Regions from separate parts of the Phytopseudomonas flavescens genome, predicted to be linked through region 1. Evidence: predicted binding sites of a transcription regulator. Region 1 holds the regulator's gene; the other holds the start of a gene.
The links. The regulator LexA, encoded in region 1, represses DNA repair genes until DNA is damaged. The targets are predictions, from matches to a motif close to CTGTNTNNNNANACAG.
Positions count from the first base shown of each region.

Region 2: a site for LexA is predicted at 1,429-1,444, ahead of recN (DNA repair protein RecN). Genes of this name have one in related genera too.

Region 1 covers NZ_JACBYV010000001.1:2,493,481-2,497,381, forward strand. Annotated here, with positions in the region: gene nagZ (beta-N-acetylhexosaminidase) at 1-95, opposite strand, end outside; gene FHR27_RS11050 (TetR/AcrR family transcriptional regulator) at 421-1,125, opposite strand; gene lexA (transcriptional repressor LexA) at 1,389-2,000, shown strand; gene sulA (SOS-induced cell division inhibitor SulA) at 2,011-2,469, shown strand; gene FHR27_RS11065 (hypothetical protein) at 2,553-2,789, opposite strand; gene FHR27_RS11070 (DUF6586 family protein) at 2,902-3,423, opposite strand; gene topA (type I DNA topoisomerase) at 3,478-3,901, opposite strand, start outside.
Region 2 covers NZ_JACBYV010000001.1:5,831,366-5,835,266, reverse strand. Annotated here, with positions in the region: gene dnaK (molecular chaperone DnaK) at 1-624, opposite strand, end outside; gene grpE (nucleotide exchange factor GrpE) at 724-1,290, opposite strand; gene recN (DNA repair protein RecN) at 1,468-3,141, shown strand; gene fur (ferric iron uptake transcriptional regulator) at 3,211-3,624, opposite strand; gene FHR27_RS26030 (outer membrane protein assembly factor BamE) at 3,721-3,901, shown strand, end outside.

The DNA.
Region 1 (3,901 bases):
ATATTGCGGGCGAAGATGATCAGGCCGCCGACTTCCGGCTGGCGCAGCAACTGCCGGTCTTCGGCAGTCAGCCAGGTGCCGGCGATATCCACCATCAGGGAGCCATACAGGGGGGTACTCACAACGGGTAATCCTTAATTGAGTGGCCGCCCCGCTCGACCGGAGCGAGGCGCTTCATCGATCAGCGCCACGCCTCGAGCGGGCACCAGGGAAAGTCTTGCAGCAGCTCTGCGGTTCTGCCTGCATACATGCAGGAACAGCCATGGGACCGCATCGCACGCACAGGTTCCGTATTCGGCGAGCGAGCAGGCACAGCGATTGGCAAACGCTCGCCCGAACCTGGGCGATGCAGGAAGCAGCGACTGACAGGGGCGCTAGCTTAGGGGCAGCGACAAGCCACCGGCAAGCCGGGCAAGGCGATCAGGCCTTGGTGATGGCCGGGCCCTTGCTGCGCGGGATGATCTGCGCGGCGGCCAGACGCTCGTCGGTCACGCCACTTTCGGAGCGCATGCCCGCGGCGAGAAACGGCACCATCAGGCGCATGACCTGCTCGATGGAGGTATCCACGCCGAAGTCGCTTTCGGCCATGGCGCGCAGCGCCTTGATACCGGACATGCTGAACGCCGCGGCGCCGAGCATGAAATGCACACGCCAGAACAGTTCCAGCGGGGGAATGCCAGGCGCGGCCTCGTGCACCAGCAGCATGTAGCGGCGGAACACCTTGCCGTAGACTTCTTCGAGGTATTTGCGCAGATGCCCCTGGCTCTGACTGAACGCCAGGCCAAGCAGGCGCATGAAGATGGACAGGTCGTTGCCACTGCGCGGCTTCACCGCCAGGGTCTGCTCGACCAGCAACTCGAGCAGCTCCTCGAGACTGAAGGTCACTCCGGGCTTGCTCTGGCGCTTGTCGAGCTCACGCTCGAGGCTCGCGCAGAATGGCCCGAGAAAACGCGAGAAGACCGCCTGGATCAGGGCCTTCTTCGAGCCGAAGTGGTAATTGACGGCGGCCAGATTGACCCCAGCCTTGCTGGTGATCAGGCGCAACGACGTCTCGGCGAACCCCTTCTCCGCGAACAATTGTTCCGCGGCATCCAGAATGCGTTCAACGGTTTCCGATTGCGCCATGACATCCATCCGACAAACAAGTGTTTGAAACATACGTTTCAGCGCGCACGCCTGTCAAGTCGCGCAGGCCGTATTCTGGATGCTCAGTCATCATTTGGCGATAGCGTCGCGGCCATCCCGGCCGGGTTTGCACAATGGCCCGCTGAGCATAGCCCGGAACGCCGCCTGGCGGATAACACAGGCGCAACGCACATCAATGGATTGCCAAGCGCCGATTACTGTATATAATCCCAGTCACTGTATAAAAAGACAGAGCCGCCCACATGATCAAGCTGACGCCCCGCCAAGCCGAAATCCTCGCCTTCATCAAGCAGTGCCTGGAAGACAACGGCTACCCGCCGACTCGCGCAGAGATCGCCCAGGCGCTCGGCTTCAAGTCGCCGAACGCTGCCGAGGAACACCTCAAGGCCCTGGCCCGCAAGGGTGCGATCGAGATGACCCCGGGCGCCTCCCGTGGCATCCGCATCCCGGGCTTCGAGCCCAATCAGGTCGAGGAAGAAGGCCTGCCGGTGATCGGTCGGGTCGCTGCCGGTGCGCCGATCCTCGCTCAACAGCATATAGAGGAAGCCTGCCGGATCAACCCGGACTTCTTCCGCCCCAAGGCCGATTACCTGCTGCGAGTGCGCGGCATGAGCATGAAGGACATCGGCATCGTCGACGGTGACCTGCTTGCCGTACACACCACCAGCGAAGCACGCAACGGCCAGGTCGTGGTCGCGCGCATCGATGACGAGGTAACGGTCAAGCGCTTCAAGCGTGAAGGCAACACCGTCTGGTTGCTGGCCGAGAACCCAGAATTCGCCCCGATCGAAGTGAACCTGGAAGAACAGGAGCTGATCATCGAAGGCTTGAGTGTCGGCGTCATACGCCGCTAATGGAGGCTTTATGCAGTTCCCTCAGTCACTGAGCCGTACCCAACTTCCGCTGTTCGATGCCTTTCTGGCCTCGACCCTCGCAGTGGTCGAGCCCGAACCGGTAGCCCAGGAAACCACGTTCAGCGAGGTGTCGCTGAGAGGTGCTGCGGGTAACTGTCTGACACTGCTGGCTCCCATGCTGCGGGAACTGAGCGAGAAGGACGACGAACGCTGGCTGACCCTGATCGCCCCACCGGCCAGCCTGACCCAAAGCTGGCTGCGCGATGCAGGCCTGAACCGTGAGCGGATTCTGCTGTTGCACCCGCGCAACAGCCAGAGCGCCCTGCTACTGGCTCAGGAAGCCTTGAAGCTTGGCCGTAGCCATACGGTAGTGAGCTGGTTGCATCCCCTGCCCCAGCACGCGCGCCAGCAACTGGAAGCGGCAGCACGCCTCGGTCAGGCGCAAAGCCTGAACATCAGCCTGGGCTGATCCGCGGTTACAGAGAAATGATCACAACTGAAGCCTCGCTTTTCTACCTGCTCTCCCTCGAGGGGCGCGGGTAGAAAACCGAATCAGTGCAGGACGCGAGGCTGCTCGTCTTCCTGCTCGAAATCGCCCTCTGCCATTCTGCCGGCCATTTGCACGCCGACATTGAGCATCGCCTTGGCGACTTCCACATGCTGGCCCTGGAGAAAGGCCTTGGCATCTTCGGAGAAGTCCAGCACCACCAGTGCTTCCTCATCATCGGCTCGACGCAGGGCAATACGCCCATCGGGCAGTTCGACGATTTCAAGGAAGGAAGTAGGCATAACTCGGATTCTCCACGAAAGGCCGCGCATTGTAGCAGCCGCTCCGCTCGATCGCTTGGCGAAAAAACCGCCAGGTGCTGAACGGGCTTTCAATCAACGGCAAGCGACACGCTTACCATTCGCTGAGGCCGACGCGAAAACGCTGCGCCAGCGCCTTGAGCTCCTGCCGCCAGCTCTCCAGGGTTTCCCGCTCGAGAACAGGCAACTCCTCATCCAGGCTCACCGCTTCGATCAGCGACGTAGCGCCAGGATCGGCCTTGGCTTCACGTGGTGGACGCGGTGGCTTGAACAGTTGCGCATGGGCCGCCAGCAACTGGCCGAGCCAGGTGTGCGCGTTCTCGGACAGCTCCACCAGCTCGGCAAGCTCCGGGGTCGGTGCAGCCGCCAGGTTCTGGCGATCCAGCAGCAGTTCGGCCCGCGCGGCACCGCTGTTCGGCAAGCGATAGAAGCCGGCGATCTCGTGGCAGAGGCCCAATAGCGCCCCATACAGGTGAAACAGCGTGGCCTCTCGCTCGGCCTGCACCAACGCCTGGGCATTCATCGCCCGGCCCTCTTCAGCCTTGCGCCAGGACTCCAGAGAGAGCCCGGCGTAGAAAATCTTCTGATTGGTGCGGGTATACAGTTCGCCAGCCATATGCACTCTCCAGATAGCCTCAGGCACGCTCCACGAGAGCGTGCCTGGCGCGGATCAACGCTTGTCTTCGACCTTCCACTTGCCGCCGTCGAAGAACGCCTTCCAGCCGGTGGGCTTGCCGTCCACTTCGGTCTGTACGTACTGCTCCTTGGTCTTGCGGCTGTAACGGATGACCGCAGCGCGACCTTCAGGATCCTTGGCCGGCGCATCGATCAGGAAGTGGTACTTCGGATCGATCTCGTCCTTGTGCGGGATCAGTTCGAGCACCAGCGGTGCACGGGTCTCGCGGTTTTTCGGGAACTGGCTGGCAGCCAGGAACAAGCCCGAGGCGCCATCACGCAACACGTAGGTGTCATCGACCTTCTCGCACTTGAGCTCCGGCATCTTCACCGCATCCATCTTGGGTGGCGCGGGCTCGCCGCTGCGCAGCAGCTTGCGGGTGTTCTTGCACTCGCTGTTGGTGCAGCCGAAGAACTTG
Region 2 (3,901 bases), 3.3 Mb from region 1:
TGCGATCTCGATCACCGAGACGTCGAAGGTACCGCCGCCCAGGTCATAGACGATCACGGTGTGGTCGCCCTTGGCCTTGTCCATGCCATAGGCCAGCGCAGCCGCGGTAGGCTCGTTGATGATGCGTTTGACGTCCAGACCGGCGATGCGGCCGGCATCCTTGGTTGCCTGGCGCTGGCTGTCGTTGAAGTAGGCCGGAACGGTGATGACCGCTTCGGTGACCGCTTCGCCGAGATAGTCTTCGGCGGTCTTCTTCATCTTCTTGAGAATTTCAGCCGAGATCTGCGGCGGTGCCATCTTCTGGCCATTGACTTCGACCCAGGCGTCACCGTTGTCCGCCTTGGCGATCTTGTACGGGACCATCTGGATGTCTTTCTGTACGACTTCTTCGTCGAAACGACGGCCGATCAGGCGCTTCACCGCATACAGGGTGTTGTGCGGGTTGGTCACGGCCTGACGCTTGGCGGACTGGCCGACCAGGATCTCGCCATCGTTGGCATAAGCGATGATCGACGGCGTGGTACGCGCGCCTTCGGCGTTCTCGATGACCTTGACGTTGCCGTTTTCAAGAATGGAGACGCAGGAGTTGGTGGTCCCCAGGTCGATACCGATAATTTTGCCCATTTCACTCTCCCGAAACTTTGATATATCCGCAGCGCTGTCGTGACCGCTGCGGTAGCACTAATACGCTTGACTTAATAAATGGGGGCTCGCCCGCCGATTTCAAGCCTGCTCGTCGATGGACGGCGGTGTCTCGGCCGGTGCCTTGCTGACCACGACCATGGCCGGACGCAGCAGGCGACCGTTGAGCATGTAGCCCTTCTGGAACACCTTGAGCACGCTGTTGGGCTCGACGTTGGTGCTCTCTTGCAGGGCCATGGCCTGATGGTGCTCAGGATTGAACGGCGCACCATGCGGGTCAATGGCTTCCAACTGATGACGCTTGAGGGTATCGAGCAGCAACTTGAGCGTCAGCTCCATGCCCTCGCGCACCGCCTTGATCGATTCGTCATCGGCACTGGACAGCTCGAGACCACGCTCCAGGCTATCGACCACCGGCAACAGGTCGTTGGCGAATTTCTCGAGGGCGAACTTGTGCGCCTTCTCGACATCCTGCTCAGCGCGGCGGCGCACGTTCTGCAGATCGGCAGCCATGCGCAGCGACTGATCCTGCGCAGCCGCCAGTTGCTCTTCGAGCGTTTGCACGCGAGCAGCCAGGTCATCACTCGGCGCAGCGTCATTCGCTTCGGCCTCGGGAGTCTGCGGATCCAGGTTCTGTTCGTCAGCCATGCATTTCTCCTCTGAATAATCGACGAGCCTCAACTCGCGCGTCTGCCGCCTATATAAGGACGATTCGTAGGGTTTCAAGGGGCGCAACCACATCACTGCACGACAGAGGACACAGGATTGCCACTCACAGACAAAACACTGTATAAATAACCAGACAAAATTCTGGGAGGCCACGCCATGTTGGTGCACCTGTCCGTACACAATTACGCCATCGTCGAACACCTCGATCTGGAACTGGATCGCGGAATGAGCGTCATCAGCGGCGAAACCGGCGCTGGCAAATCGATCATGCTCGACGCCCTCGGCCTGACCCTGGGCGATCGCGCGGACAGCGGCGTAGTGAGGCCAGGTGCCGACAAGGCCGACATTCTCGCCAGCTTCGACCTGGGCGACATTCCCGAAGCCCACGACTGGCTCGCCGAGCGCGATCTGGACACCGACGGCCCCTGCATCTTGCGCCGCGTGATCACTGCCGAAGGCCGCTCGCGGGGCTACATCAACGGCACCCCCTGCCCGCTCGGTGACCTCAAGGCGCTGGGCGAGCTGCTGATCGACATCCACAGCCAGCATGAACACCAGTCGCTGCTCAAGGCCGACACCCATCGCCGCCTGCTCGACGAATACGCCAACGCCCAGGAGCTGGCCCGCCAGGTGCACCTGGCCGCACAGCGCTGGAAGCAGACACGCAGCGAACTCGAACGCCTCGCCTCACAGGGCGATGAACAGCGTGCGCGCCATCAACTGCTCAGTTATCAGCTGGAAGAGCTGGAGAACCTTGGGCTAGGCGACAACGAGCTGGAGCAGCTCGAACAGGACCACAAGGCCCTGACCAACGCCGAAGGCTTGCTCGCCGCCTGCCGCCAGGTCATCGAGCAATGCAGCGAGAGCGATGCCGGCAACGTGCTGTCCGCCCTGACCAATAGCCTGAGCCGACTCAGCGGCGTGCAAGGCCAACCGGGCGCGCTCAACGAAGCCGCCAACCTGCTCGCCAGCGCACAGATTCAGGTCGAAGAGGCGGTGGGTGAGTTGAATCGTTTTCTCGACCATTTCGAGGCCGACCCGCAGCGCCAGCAACAACTGGAAGAGCGCCTGGATACCATCTATACACTGGCGCGCAAGCATCGCATTCACCCCAGCGAACTGCCCGCCATGCAGCAGCAGTTGTTCGACGAGCTGGAAGGCCTGAATGCCGATGACCAGGCCACCGAGCGCCTGAGCGAGGAGCTGGCTTCCTATGGCCGACACTATCAGGAGAAGGCTGCCGAACTGAGCGCCCGCCGACACAAAGCGGCAGGCAAACTGAGCAAGGCGGTGGAAAAGGAAATGCAGACACTGGGCATGCCCGGCGGTCGCTTCAGCATTCAACTGCAGGAAAACATCAGCAGCGAACCGAACGCCAATGGTCTCGAGCAGGTGGAGTTTCTGGTCAGTGCCAACCCGGGCCAACCGATCAAGGCACTGGCCAAGGTGGCCTCGGGTGGCGAGCTTTCGCGTATCAGCCTGGCAATCCAGGTGATCACCGCGCAGACCTCACGGGTACCGACGCTGGTATTCGATGAAGTGGACGTCGGTATCGGCGGACCTACCGCCGAAGTCGTGGGTCAACTGCTGCGCCGTCTGGGCAACCGTGGCCAGGTACTTACCGTCACCCACCTGCCGCAGGTCGCCGCCCAGGGCCACCAACACCTGTTCGTACACAAGGTGCGCGGCAACAACGCGACCCGCACCGCGGTCAGCAAGCTGAGCGACGCCCAACGCGTTGAAGAGATCGCCCGCATGCTCGGCGGCATCGACCTTACCGAAGAGTCGCTGGCCCACGCCCGCAAGCTGGTCAGCAACGCGCAGAGCTAGTATTCGCAACACTTTATTACAGGCATGAAAAAGGCGACCCAGGGTCGCCTTTTTCACTACGGGTCGTGCTTACTTTTTAACGCCAGTGGTGCGCACGTACAGAACCAGATTGTGATCAACCAGCTCGAAACCGTGCTCACGAACGATTTCTTTCTGACGCTTTTCGATTTCGGCATCGAAGAACTCGATCACGTCGCCGGTATCCACGCACACCATGTGATCGTGGTGACCACCGTCGGCCAATTCGAATACGGCATGGCCGCCGTCGAAGTTGTGGCGTACCACCAGGCCGGCCGCTTCGAACTGGGTCAGAACCCGGTAAACAGTGGCCAGACCGACATCTTCACCGGCGTCCATCAGAGACTTGTAAACATCCTCTGCACTCATGTGACGCTGCTCGGCAGAGTCGAGCATCTGCAGGATTTTGACCCGTGGCAGGGTCACTTTCAGGCCAGCTTTGCGGAGTTCGCTATTTTCAACCATGGTCTGCTTTCTCGCGGAAGCGCTTCGCAGCTTCCCTTATTGCGGGTATGATCGGGGTTTACGTTGCCCAGCCAAGATAGTGGAAGACGCCCACCGATGCAAAAAACCAAACTCCTGCTGACCAGCCTCATGTTCATGGGGCTCATCGCACTCGCCGGTTGCTCATTCCCCGGGGTTTATAAAATCGACATCCAACAGGGCAATGTCGTCACGCAGGACATGATAGACCAGTTGAGGCCGGGAATGACCCGACGCCAAGTGCGGTTTATCATGGGCA